Regions from separate parts of the Pantoea eucrina genome, predicted to be linked through region 4. Evidence: predicted binding sites of a transcription regulator. Region 4 holds the regulator's gene; each other region holds the start of a gene.
What was found. Region 4 encodes sigma-54, which starts transcription at its own class of promoters, with help from an activator protein. Its sites were predicted from a motif close to GTTGGCACANNTTTCGCTNT; they were not measured.
Positions count from the first base shown of each region.

Region 1 (3,130 bases), 340 kb from region 4:
GCAGCTGCAGCTCAGCACGACGTGCGTCATCCAGATCCAGTGCGAGGATCTGCTCCATCTGAGCGACATAGTTCGCCCACTCTGCGGATTCGGTCATGAGTCTCTCCTGTTAAAAACCGGCTGCGCTGCCGTTGCTGCGCGGATCGAAAGCGCCTTCCAGCATGCCGCTGGTGTGGCGCACTACGGCGCCCGCATGGCCTACCACTTCACTGAAGTCAGAGAGCAGCTCAACCTGATGACCCAGCAGACGCAGCCGACCCACCGTTTCCGGCGCCACGCGCGCTTCCAGTTTGAGTGAGTCAGAGGCCTCGCCCCAGGTGCGCCCCAGCAGCCAGCGTGGCGCACTGACCGCCTGCTGCAGCGGCATACCCTGAATGACGTGACGGGTAAAAATGGCCGCCTGCGTCTGCGGCTGACCATCTCCGCCCATCGATCCATACACCATGACCCGGCCATCTTTCAGGCGGGCGGCAGCAGGGTTAAGCGTGTGAAACGGCTGCTTGCCCGGCAGCAGCGCCAGCAGATGATCGGGCTGCAGGCTGAACGCCGCGCCGCGATTCTGCCAGGTGATGCCGCTGCCTGGCAGCACCACGCCGCTGCCAAATTCGTGGTAGATGCTCTGAATAAAAGAGACCGCCAGCCCGCTGCTGTCGATGGCGCCCATCCAGACGGTATCGCCCGGACCGCGTCCGGTTCCCCACGGCGCGGCGCGATGGTCATCAATATTGGTCGCAAGGCTGGCAAGATGATCGGCACTGAGCAGCGCCTGCACGTCGGTATCGCTATGGCGCGGATCGGTGATATGCCGATCGCGCAGGCTGAACGCCTGCTTGGTCGCCTCCACAATCCGGTGCAGCGTCTGAGCTTCATCAGCCTGCGCCATATCCAGACGATCGGTAATACCCAGAATCGCCAGCGACACCAGCCCCTGCGTCGGCGGCGTCATGTTCCAGATATCGCCTTCGCTGTGTGCTAGGTGGAGCGGGGTGCAGCGCCGGGCGCGATGCTGCTGCAGATCGTTCAGCGTGACCGGCATCCCCAGCGCGTGCATGTCATCTGCCAGCGACCGCGCCAGCCGGCCGCGGTAAAAGCTCTCCAGCCCCTCTTCACTCAGCTGGCTGAGCGTGGCCGCCAGCGCAGGCTGGGTAAAGCGGCTGCCCGGCTGTGGCGGTCCGCCGTCCGGCATAAACGTGGCGGCAAAGCCGGGCTGATGCTGCAGCTCAGGCGCTTTTGCGGCGGTAGCGGCCGCCTGCGAGGCGGTAACCGGTATGCCGTCGGCAGCGTAACGGATAGCATCGCGCAGCAGACGGTGTGGCGGCAGCGGCGCATGGCCCAGCTCCTGTGACAGGGTCAGCGCCTCCTGCCAGCCGCTGACGGTGCCGGCGACGGTCAGCGCCGCTTCCGGCCCGCGATGCGGGATCGTCTGCCGGCCCTGATAAAAACTCATTGTCGCCAGCGAGCCGGCGGCGCCACTGGCATCAATCGCAACGGGTTCCCCTTCAGGCGGCACCACCAGCCAGAAGCCGTCGCCGCCCAGCCCGTTCATATGCGGATAGACCACCGCAATGGTTGCGGCGGCGGCGACCATCGCTTCGAGTGCGCTGCCGCCGTCGCGCAGTACGGCAAGGGCGCTTTCACTCGCCAGATGATGGGGGGTGACGACCATGCCCTGCGGGGCCATGTTGCTCTGAATCATAATTGTTCCCGGCTGATTTCTGCTCATCTCCATCCGGCACAGCTGCCAAACCCGCTGCGGCGGCATTCCCTGACGTAAACATAAGCAAGAGCTGTTCCACTTTTTCTGTCGGTGGGTGCTGGATCGATTTATGCTAGAGCAGGGTGAAACGAAAGTTACAGGACAACGCATGAAACAACTCGATGAACGTCTGCGCAGCCAGTACGCGCAGCTGTCGCCTCAGGAGCAGCGCATTGCTGACTTTGTGTTTGACCATTTTGATGACCTGATCAGCTACAACAGTGCTGAACTGGCGCGGCTAAGCGGCGTCTCCAAAGCAACGGTAAGCCGGCTGTTCCGGCGCCTTGGCTATGAAAAATATAAAGATATGCGCGATGAGCTGCGCACCCTGCGGCAGAGCGGAATGCCGCTCACCGACAACCGCGATGCGGTGCAGGGCAACACGCTGCTGGCGCGCCACTATAAGCAGGAGATGGCAAACCTCACGCAGTGGATCAACCGTATCGACAGCCAGCAGTTAAGTGACGTTATCGCCGCGCTGGGCAGCGCAAAACGCGTCTTTATCATCGGTATGCGCAACGCGTATCCGGTCGCGCTGCACCTGCGGCAGCAGCTGCTGCAGGCGCGTGCCCACGTGGTACTGCTGCCGCAGCCGGGCCAGACGCTGGGCGAAGAGCTGGTGGATATTACCCCGGACGATATGGTGGTGGTGATGGCGTTCCGGCGACGTCCGCGCCTGCTGCGTCCGCTGATGCAGCAGCTGCAGCAGCGTGATATCCCGCTGCTGGCGCTCTCGGAGCCGCAGGCGCAGGGGATTCAGGGCGTGGCACGCTGGCAGCTTTGTGCACCGCTTGACAGCGTGTCTGCCTTCGACAGTTACGCTTCAGCCATGAGCCTGGTCAATTTACTGGCAAACGCGCTGCTGCATGAAACCCTGTCGCAGGGGCGGCAGCGTATTCATCAGATAGCCGATCTCTATCAGCATCTGGATGAGCTGGAACACCGATAGCGGGCACTGAAATGGTGCGTTGCACCGTTTTGAATCTCTGAAGCAGGGTACGCCAGTACCCGATTTTTCCTGCTGCTGACCCCTTTTATGCCGGTTTGTTACCGGTTTTTTTCTGTCGCTTTGATTGGCATATTAGTTGCAGTAACTGCCTGTAAGAATCTTTTGTTTCACGTTCAACACACCGGGGTGCATAATGAAAAAGGTTTTACTGGCGGTAGCGGGTGCGGCGCTTTTACTGGCTCAGGCAGGCAGCGCGCAGGCGGATCAGCTACAGGATATTCAAAAGCGCGGCGTGATCCGCATCGCAGTGCCGCAGGATTTCCCGCCGTTTGGATCAGTGGGCACCGATCTGCAGCCGCAGGGATATGACATCGACATGGCGCGCTATCTGGCAAAGCAGATGAAACTGAAGTTGCAGCTGGTGC
Region 1 is NZ_CP083448.1:692,532-695,661, forward strand. Features, by position in the region: gene hpxX (oxalurate catabolism protein HpxX) at 1-97, opposite strand, end outside; gene LAC65_RS03145 (gamma-glutamyltransferase family protein) at 110-1,696, opposite strand; gene hpxU (MurR/RpiR family transcriptional regulator HpxU) at 1,866-2,705, shown strand; gene LAC65_RS03155 (transporter substrate-binding domain-containing protein) at 2,899-3,130, shown strand, end outside.
Region 1: the regulator sigma-54 is predicted to act here: its motif matches at 1,778-1,797, upstream of LAC65_RS03145 (gamma-glutamyltransferase family protein).

Region 2 (3,130 bases), 430 kb from region 4:
ATGTCGCCTTTACGCTCACCCATCGCCTGCATCACTGAGCCCTGGTGGGTCTCTTCGATATCGAGGGTAACGTTCTCAAACGGCTCCTGCTTGCGGCCTTCATGCTCACGGAAGATAACTTTCGGACGGGATACCGCCAGCTCAAAGCCTTCACGACGCATGTTTTCGATCAGAACGGAAAGGTGCAGCTCACCACGACCTGATACGCGGAATGCATCAGCATCTTCGGTCTCTTCAACGCGCAGTGCAACGTTGTGTACCAGCTCTTTGTTCAGGCGATCCAGGATCTGACGTGAAGTAACGTATTTACCTTCTTTACCGCAGAACGGTGAGGTATTGACGTTAAAGAACATGGTTACGGTAGGCTCATCTACGCTCAGCGCCGGCAGCGCCTCTACATTCTGCGTGTCGCAGATGGTATCGGAGATGTTCAGTTCACCCAGACCGGTAACGGCAATGATGTCGCCCGCTTCTGCCAGATCGCTGTCAATACGCTCCAGACCCAGATGCGTCAGCACTTTACCCACTTTCGCGTTGCGGGTTTTGCCTTCGCTATCAATCACAGTAACCTGCTGGTTCGGCTTGATTTTACCGCGCTTGATGCGGCCAATACCGATAACGCCCAGGTAGTTGTTGTAGTCCAGCTGAGAGATCTGCATCTGCAGCGGCGCATCAGCTTCAACCTGCGGCGGAGAAACGTGATCGACGATTGCCTGATACAGCGGAGTCATGTCCTCAGCCATATCAGTGTGTTCCAGACCTGCAATACCATTCAGCGCTGACGCATAAATGATAGGGAAGTCCAGCTGCTCGTCAGTCGCGTCGAGGTTAACGAACAGGTCGAATACCTGGTCTACAACCCAGTCAGGACGCGCGCCTGGACGGTCAATTTTGTTGATAACAACAATAGGTTTCAGACCGTGAGCAAAGGCTTTCTTGGTTACGAAGCGGGTTTGCGGCATAGGGCCATCCATCGCATCAACAACCAGCAGCACCGAATCCACCATGGACATGACGCGCTCTACTTCACCACCGAAGTCGGCGTGTCCCGGGGTATCAACGATGTTGATACGGTAGTCGTTCCATTTGATGGCGGTGTTTTTTGCGAGGATGGTAATTCCACGCTCTTTTTCCAAATCATTGGAATCCATCACACGTTCAGTCGCTTCGGTACGAGCGTCAAAAGTACCAGACTGTTGCAGCAGTTTGTCGACCAGGGTGGTTTTTCCATGGTCAACGTGCGCGATGATGGCGATGTTACGCAAATTTTCGATCACAGCTTTGCCTCAGGCATTATAGAAATAACGCGGTATTGTACACGGATTAAGCGGAATACTGAACATGATCACAGTTTTCCCGACAATATTCTCACGCTGCTGGTTTTTAGCACCATTAGCGGTGCAAATATCTGCACTCTGCTGGCTTTATGCACCATTTTAGTGCCATCAGCGCATCTTTTTGCACCATAATAAAGCAATGCGTCTGTTCTGGTGCAGCTGCTGATGCACCGCAGCGCGCCGCACAGCGCTATTTATTGCACTTAAAAAAAGTTGGCACAGAATTCGCTTTATCTTTTTTAAGTGCAAACGACAGTGGCCTGATGGCTGAATAGCTTGCCGGGATCTTAGTCAGGGGTGGTCAGTAGTCGTGACACATTCCAGGCATTTTGAGTTCTCTCACCACGACAACAGATGACCATTTCCAGGAGAGTTGAGTATGTCCGCTGAACACGTTCTCTCGATGATGAACGAGCATGAAGTTAAGTTCGTCGATCTGCGTTTTACCGATACTAAAGGTAAAGAACAGCACGTCACCATTCCTGCTCATCAGGTTAACGCAGACTTCTTTGAAGAAGGCAAAATGTTCGATGGTTCATCCATCGGTGGCTGGAAAGGCATTAACGAATCAGACATGGTGCTGATGCCGGATGCCACCACTGCGGTGATGGACCCGTTCTTCGAAGACCCGACCCTCATCATCCGGTGTGACATCCTTGAGCCAGGCACGCTGCAGGGTTACGATCGCGATCCGCGCTCCATCGCCAAGCGCGCTGAAGAGTACCTGCGCGCTTCCGGTATTGCTGACACCGTGCTGTTCGGACCTGAGCCAGAGTTTTTCCTGTTTGACGATATCCGTTTCGGTTCATCGACTTCAGGTTCACACGTCGCTATCGATGATATTGAAGCGTGCTGGAACACTGGCAAAGCGTACGAAGGCGGCAACAAAGGCCACCGTCCGGGTCTGAAAGGCGGCTACTTCCCGGTACCACCGGTTGACTCCTCTCAGGATATCCGTTCTGCCATGTGTCTGACCATGGAGCAGATGGGTCTGGTTGTAGAAGCACATCACCACGAAGTGGCAACCGCTGGTCAGAACGAAGTGGCAACCCGCTTCAACACCATGACCAAAAAAGCGGATGAAATTCAAATTTATAAGTATGTCGTGCACAACGTTGCGCACGCCTACGGCAAGACCGCAACCTTTATGCCAAAACCGATGTTTGGTGACAACGGATCCGGTATGCACTGCCATATGTCACTCTCTAAAGGTGGCGTAAACCTGTTCTCTGGCGATAAGTACGGCGGCCTCTCTGAAACCGCGCTGTTCTACATCGGCGGTGTGATCAAGCACGCTAAAGCGATTAACGCCCTGGCTAACCCAACCACCAACTCCTACAAGCGTCTGGTGCCGGGTTATGAAGCGCCGGTTATGCTCGCTTACTCCGCGCGTAACCGCTCAGCCTCCATCCGTATTCCGGTGGTTGCCAGCCCGAAAGCCCGCCGTATTGAAGCGCGCTTCCCGGATCCAGCGGCTAACCCATACCTGGCGTTTACTGCACTGCTGATGGCTGGCCTCGACGGTATCATCAATAAAATCCATCCTGGCGATGCGATGGACAAAAACCTCTACGATCTGCCGCCGGAAGAAGAAGCGGAGATCCCGAAAGTAGCCGGTTCTCTGGAAGAAGCACTGAACGCGCTGAATGAAGATCGCGAGTTCCTGACCCGCGGCGGCGTATTCACTGATGACGCTATCGATGCTTATATCGAACTGCGCAAGCCAGATGTTGATCGCGTTCGCATGACGCCACACCCGGTTGAATTTGAACTCTACTACAGCGTTTAAATGG
Region 2 is NZ_CP083448.1:3,318,513-3,321,642, forward strand. Features, by position in the region: gene typA (ribosome-dependent GTPase TypA) at 1-1,277, opposite strand, end outside; gene glnA (glutamate--ammonia ligase) at 1,717-3,126, shown strand.
Region 2: the regulator sigma-54 is predicted to act here: its motif matches at 1,550-1,569, upstream of glnA (glutamate--ammonia ligase).

Region 3 (3,130 bases), 700 kb from region 4:
CGATCCGGACTACGACGCACTTTATGAGGTCCGCTTGCTCTCGCGAGGTCGCTTCTCTTTGTATGCGCCATTGTAGCACGTGTGTAGCCCTGGCCGTAAGGGCCATGATGACTTGACGTCATCCCCACCTTCCTCCGGTTTATCACCGGCAGTCTCCTTTGAGTTCCCGGCATCACCCGCTGGCAACAAAGGATAAGGGTTGCGCTCGTTGCGGGACTTAACCCAACATTTCACAACACGAGCTGACGACAGCCATGCAGCACCTGTCTCAGAGTTCCCGAAGGCACCGAAGCATCTCTGCTAAGTTCTCTGGATGTCAAGGCCAGGTAAGGTTCTTCGCGTTGCATCGAATTAAACCACATGCTCCACCGCTTGTGCGGGCCCCCGTCAATTCATTTGAGTTTTAACCTTGCGGCCGTACTCCCCAGGCGGTCGACTTAACGCGTTAGCTCCGGAAGCCACTCCTCAGGGGAACAGCCTCCAAGTCGACATCGTTTACGGCGTGGACTACCAGGGTATCTAATCCTGTTTGCTCCCCACGCTTTCGCACCTGAGCGTCAGTCTTCGTCCAGGGGGCCGCCTTCGCCACCGGTATTCCTCCAGATCTCTACGCATTTCACCGCTACACCTGGAATTCTACCCCCCTCTACGAGACTCAAGCCTGCCAGTTTCAAATGCAGTTCCCAGGTTAAGCCCGGGGATTTCACATCTGACTTAACAGACCGCCTGCGTGCGCTTTACGCCCAGTAATTCCGATTAACGCTTGCACCCTCCGTATTACCGCGGCTGCTGGCACGGAGTTAGCCGGTGCTTCTTCTGCGGGTAACGTCAATCGGCGAGGTTATTAACCTCACCGCCTTCCTCCCCGCTGAAAGTACTTTACAACCCGAAGGCCTTCTTCATACACGCGGCATGGCTGCATCAGGCTTGCGCCCATTGTGCAATATTCCCCACTGCTGCCTCCCGTAGGAGTCTGGACCGTGTCTCAGTTCCAGTGTGGCTGGTCATCCTCTCAGACCAGCTAGGGATCGTCGCCTAGGTGAGCCGTTACCCCACCTACTAGCTAATCCCATCTGGGCACATCCGGTGGCGTGAGGTCCGAAGATCCCCCACTTTGGTCCGAAGACGTTATGCGGTATTAGCTACCGTTTCCAGTAGTTATCCCCCTCCACCGGGCAGTTTCCCAGACATTACTCACCCGTCCGCCACTCGTCACCCGGAGAGCAAGCTCCCCTGTGCTACCGTCCGACTTGCATGTGTTAGGCCTGCCGCCAGCGTTCAATCTGAGCCATGATCAAACTCTTCAATTTAAGTTTGATTTGCTTAAACAAGTTAAGCGGTGCTCTGTGAATTAAACTTCGTAATGAATTACGTGTTCACTCAGCAAAGACTTGATATTTTTTAAAGCCCGTAGGCTTGTGATATCAATCCTGCGAGTGCCCACACAGATTGTCTGATAAATTGTTAAAGAGCGGTGCAGCCAGCGCCTCAGGCGTCTGCTGCGAGGTGGCGTATATTACGCTTTCCTCCTCCGGAGTCAACCACTTTTTTCAGCGTTTTCTCCGGCGGGGTGAATCGCTTCACGCCCTGCTGAGCCCGTCTGCGTTGCCGCTTTGCCGTCTCAGTGGTGGCGCATTATAGGGATCCGAATTTTTTGCACAACCCCTTTTTTCGATCTTTTTTACTGAGTGGCGAGTTTCTGTTCTTTTCGCTGCGATCGCGAGCGATCCGGTTAAATTTCACCTTGTTCAGCACTGCATTTAGCTGCACGCTGGGAATAATTGATAAAGGAGAAAGATCATGTCTGTAGCCCTGCGCCCTTATAAGTACTCTTTTCCGCAAACCGGCGAGCGTGTCATGGTAGATAGCAGCAGTGTTGTTGTGGGTGATGTTCGATTAGATGATGATGTCAGTATCTGGCCGCTGGTCGCGATCCGCGGTGATGTTAATCACGTCATCATTGGTAAAAGAAGCAATATACAGGATGGCAGCGTTCTGCACGTCACGCATAAGTCAGCCACCAATCCCCAGGGATATCCTTTACTGATTGGCGAAGATGTGACGGTCGGGCATAAGGCGATGCTGCATGGCTGTACTATCGGCGATCGCGTGCTGGTCGGCATGGGCTCAATCGTACTGGACGGGGCCATTGTTGAAGAGGATGTCATGATTGGGGCGGGCAGCCTGGTCCCCCCCGGCAAGCGTCTCGTCAGCGGCTATCTCTATTTAGGTAGTCCGGTGAAACAGATTCGCCCGCTTACTGAAGCTGAAATTGCCGGCCTGCTTTACTCATCCGGCAATTACGTCAAATGGAAAGATGATTATCTGAATCAGGAGAGCCAGACCCAGCCCTGATCGCTGATCGCATCCGCCAGAATAAGCTTTTCAGCTTCCTCTTCTATATCCCAGCGATGTGCGCAGAACAGCGCCATCGCCTCTCCTTCACCAAAACGCGCATGAAGCGCGGGCTGAGAAATAGCACAGGTGATTCCCATGCCATTTACCAGAGCAGGAAAGATGACTGCCTGCTGCTGCCGATCCCAGCTTTCCCGTTCAGGAAAATGAATCGCCTGATTCATGGCTGCATGGCTCGCTTTAGTGTATCGATCACCGGCGTAATCTCCGGCATGACACCGTGCCAGAGCTGAAAAGCGTGTGCAGCCTGTCCCACCAGCATGCCCGCGCCATCCGCCACGACGTCAGCGCCCTTCTGCTGGCACCATAGAAGAAAAGGCGTCAGGCCCGGTTGGTAAAACATGTCATAGCAGCGTACCCCGCGCTCAATCAGCGTGGCAGGTAAAGGTGGCATGTCGCCTGCAACACCGCTGGAGGTGGCATTGATGATCAAATCAAAAGCGTGTGCACTGAGCCGGGCAAAGTTTACTGCCTCAATCTCTCCGCAGTGACTAAACTGTTGCGCCAGCTCTTCAGCACGGCTGGCGGTGCGGTTTACCACCACCAGCGAGCAGCCGGCGGCAAGCAGAGGCTGGATCACACCGCGCGCAGCCCCCCCTGCACCGACCAGCAGGATCCGATCGCCTGGCTGGATCATCTCCAGCCTTTGCAGATCGCTGAGCAGGCCGATCCCGTCGGTGTTATCTCCGAAAAGCGAGCCATCACTTCTCTTATG
Region 3 is NZ_CP083448.1:3,041,883-3,045,012, forward strand. Features, by position in the region: rRNA gene LAC65_RS14395 (16S ribosomal RNA) at 1-1,310, opposite strand, end outside; gene LAC65_RS14400 (gamma carbonic anhydrase family protein) at 1,801-2,355, shown strand; gene LAC65_RS14405 (DUF1488 family protein) at 2,331-2,579, opposite strand; gene aroE (shikimate dehydrogenase) at 2,576-3,130, opposite strand, start outside.
Region 3: the regulator sigma-54 is predicted to act here: its motif matches at 1,506-1,525, upstream of LAC65_RS14400 (gamma carbonic anhydrase family protein).

Region 4 (3,130 bases):
TGGGCGTGCTGCAGATCCGCGACGATCTGACCGAAGAGCAGCGCCAGGATCGCGCCAATGAGCTGATGGAAGAGTTCCATATTGAGCATCTGCGCAACAGCCTGGGCCAGGCGCTCTCCGGGGGAGAACGTCGCCGCGTTGAAATTGCACGCGCGCTGGCAGCGAATCCAAAGTTCATTCTGCTGGATGAGCCGTTCGCCGGGGTTGACCCCATCTCCGTTATCGATATCAAAAAGATCATCGAACATTTGCGCGACAGCGGCCTCGGTGTCCTGATCACCGACCATAACGTGCGTGAAACGCTGGCCGTCTGCGAACGCGCCTATATTGTCAGCCAGGGCAATCTGATTGCACACGGCACGCCGGATGAAATTCTGGCAGATGAGCAGGTTAAGCGGGTTTATTTGGGCGAAGAGTTCAGACTCTGATAAGGTGTCGATTAACCCGATATTCGCTTAGGACATTCAAGCCGGATTATGAAGCAAGGTTTGCAACTCAGGTTCAGCCAACAGCTGGCGATGACCCCCCAGCTGCAACAGGCCATTCGCCTGCTGCAGCTCTCTACGCTTGAACTCCAGCAGGAGCTCCAGCTGGCGCTGGAGAGCAATCCGCTGCTTGAGCAGACCGATATTCATGATGAAGTGGACGCACGCGAAACGCAGGAAAGCGATACGTTAGATACCCGTGAGGCGCTGGAACAGAAAGAGATGCCTGACGAGCTGCCGCTGGATGCGTCGTGGGATGAAATTTATACTGCCGGCACCCCTTCCGGCACCGGAACAGATTATCAGGATGATGAACTGCCGGTGTATCAGGGAGAAACCACGCAGTCGCTGCAGGATTACCTGATGTGGCAGGTGGAGCTGACCCCGTTTACCGATACCGATCGCGCTATTGCGACATCGATTGTTGATGCGATCGACACGACCGGTTATCTCACCGTGACGCTGCAGGAAATTTGCGACAGTATCGGCGACGATGAGCTGACGCTGGATGAGGTAGAGGCGGTTCTCAAGCGCGTCCAGCGGTTTGATCCGGTTGGCGTAGGCGCGCGCGATCTGCGCGACTGTCTGCTGGTTCAGCTATCGCAATATGCGGCTGACGCTCCTATGCTAAAAGAGGCGCGCCTGATTGTCAGTGAACATCTCGATCTGCTGGCTAATCACGACTTCCGCAGCCTGATGCGGGTGACCCGCCTGAAAGAAGAGGTGCTGAAAGAGGCGATGCTGTTGATACAGTCGCTCGATCCGCGCCCCGGACAATCGATTAATACGGGTGAACCGGAATACGTTATTCCGGATGTGCTGGTGCGCAAAGCGGGCGCACGCTGGATAGTGGAACTGAACGCTGAAAGCCTGCCGCGTCTGCGGATCAACCAGCACTATGCCGCCATGGGCGGTTCAGCGCGCAGCGATAGCGACAGCCAGTTTATTCGCAATAATCTGCAGGAAGCGCGCTGGCTCATTAAAAGCTTGGAGAGTCGTAATGACACTCTGCTCAAGGTTACCCGCTGTATCGTTGCGCAGCAGCAGGCGTTTTTTGAGCAGGGCGAAGAGTATATGCGTCCGATGGTGCTGGCAGATATCGCGCAACAGGTCGATATGCACGAGTCCACCATCTCACGCGTGACCACGCAAAAATATCTGCACAGTCCGCGTGGTATTTTTGAGCTGAAATATTTTTTCTCCAGCCATGTCAGCACGGAAGGCGGCGGCGAAGCCTCGTCTACGGCCATTCGTGCGCTGGTAAAAAAACTGGTCGCGGCAGAAAATCCCGCAAAGCCCTTGAGCGACAGCAAACTGACCGCCATGTTATCTGAACAGGGTATTATGGTAGCGCGACGTACGGTTGCGAAGTATCGCGAGTCTTTATCTATACCGCCATCAAACCAGCGTAAACAGCTGGTCTGACCGAACTCAGAAGGAAGACCTATGCAGCTAAACCTTACCGGACTCAATGTCGAAATCACTGACCCGCTGCGCGAATTTGTGAACAGCAAATTTGGCAAACTTGAACACTATTACGATCGCATCAATCAGGTTTATATTGTTCTGAAAGTGGAGAAAGTGACTCAGATTGCAGAGGCAACTCTGCACGTTAACGGCGGTGAGCTGCACGCCACAGCGGAAGCGGAAGATATGTACGCGGCCATTGACGGGCTGGTTGATAAGCTGGCACGTCAGCTGACCAAACATAAAGACAAACTGAAAAAACACTAACCTTCACGTTTGCAGAGCGCTGACCCGTTCAGCGCTCAGGGAAAAATGGGGCGGAAGAGCGCCCCGTTTTATCATCTGCGCAAGCGCCAGCAGGGCTTTTCGCTCTGTGGCTATGTGAACTCGCAAGTGAAACCACGATGAACAACGATCTGACACTGGAATTGAGCTCGGTTCTGACGCCTGACTGCACCCGCAGCGGCGTACACTGCCAGAGTAAAAAACGCGCGCTGGAGATTATCAGCGAACTGGCGGCTAAGCAGCTCAATCTGCCGCACCAGACGCTTTTCGAAGCGATTCTGACCCGCGAGCGTATGGGCAGTACCGGCATTGGCAACGGCATTGCTATTCCGCATGGCAAACTGGAAGAGGATACGCTGCGGGCAGTGGGGGTGTTTATCAGCCTCGATCAGCCTATTGCTTTTGACGCCGTGGATAATCAGCCGGTCGATCTGCTGTTCGCTCTGCTGGTGCCTGCCGATCAGTGTAAGACGCACCTTCATACCCTGTCGCTGGTCGCAAAACGCCTGGCAGATAAGACGGTCTGCCGTCGCCTGCGTGCGGCCCAGAGTGATCAAGAGCTCTACGCCATTATCACAGAAGCTCAGGAAGCGCATTCGTAATCAGTACATAGCGTTACCGGTCTGCGGGCCGGATAAAACAGGGGAGAATAGTGATGGTGCTGATGATCGTCAGTGGTCGATCAGGCTCAGGTAAATCAGTTGCGCTGCGTGCCCTGGAGGATATGGGCTTTTACTGTGTCGACAATCTGCCGGTAGTCCTGCTGCCTGAGCTGGCGAATACGCTGACAGAGCGGAATATTTCGGCGGCGGTAAGTATTGATGTACGCAACATGCCGGAGTCGCAGGAAGTCTTTGAGCTGGCGTTAAATAATCTGCCTGACTCTTTCTCTC
Region 4 is NZ_CP083448.1:356,220-359,349, reverse strand. Features, by position in the region: gene lptB (LPS export ABC transporter ATP-binding protein) at 1-428, shown strand, start outside; gene rpoN (RNA polymerase factor sigma-54) at 477-1,910, shown strand; gene hpf (ribosome hibernation promoting factor) at 1,932-2,219, shown strand; gene ptsN (PTS IIA-like nitrogen regulatory protein PtsN) at 2,357-2,839, shown strand; gene rapZ (RNase adapter RapZ) at 2,893-3,130, shown strand, end outside.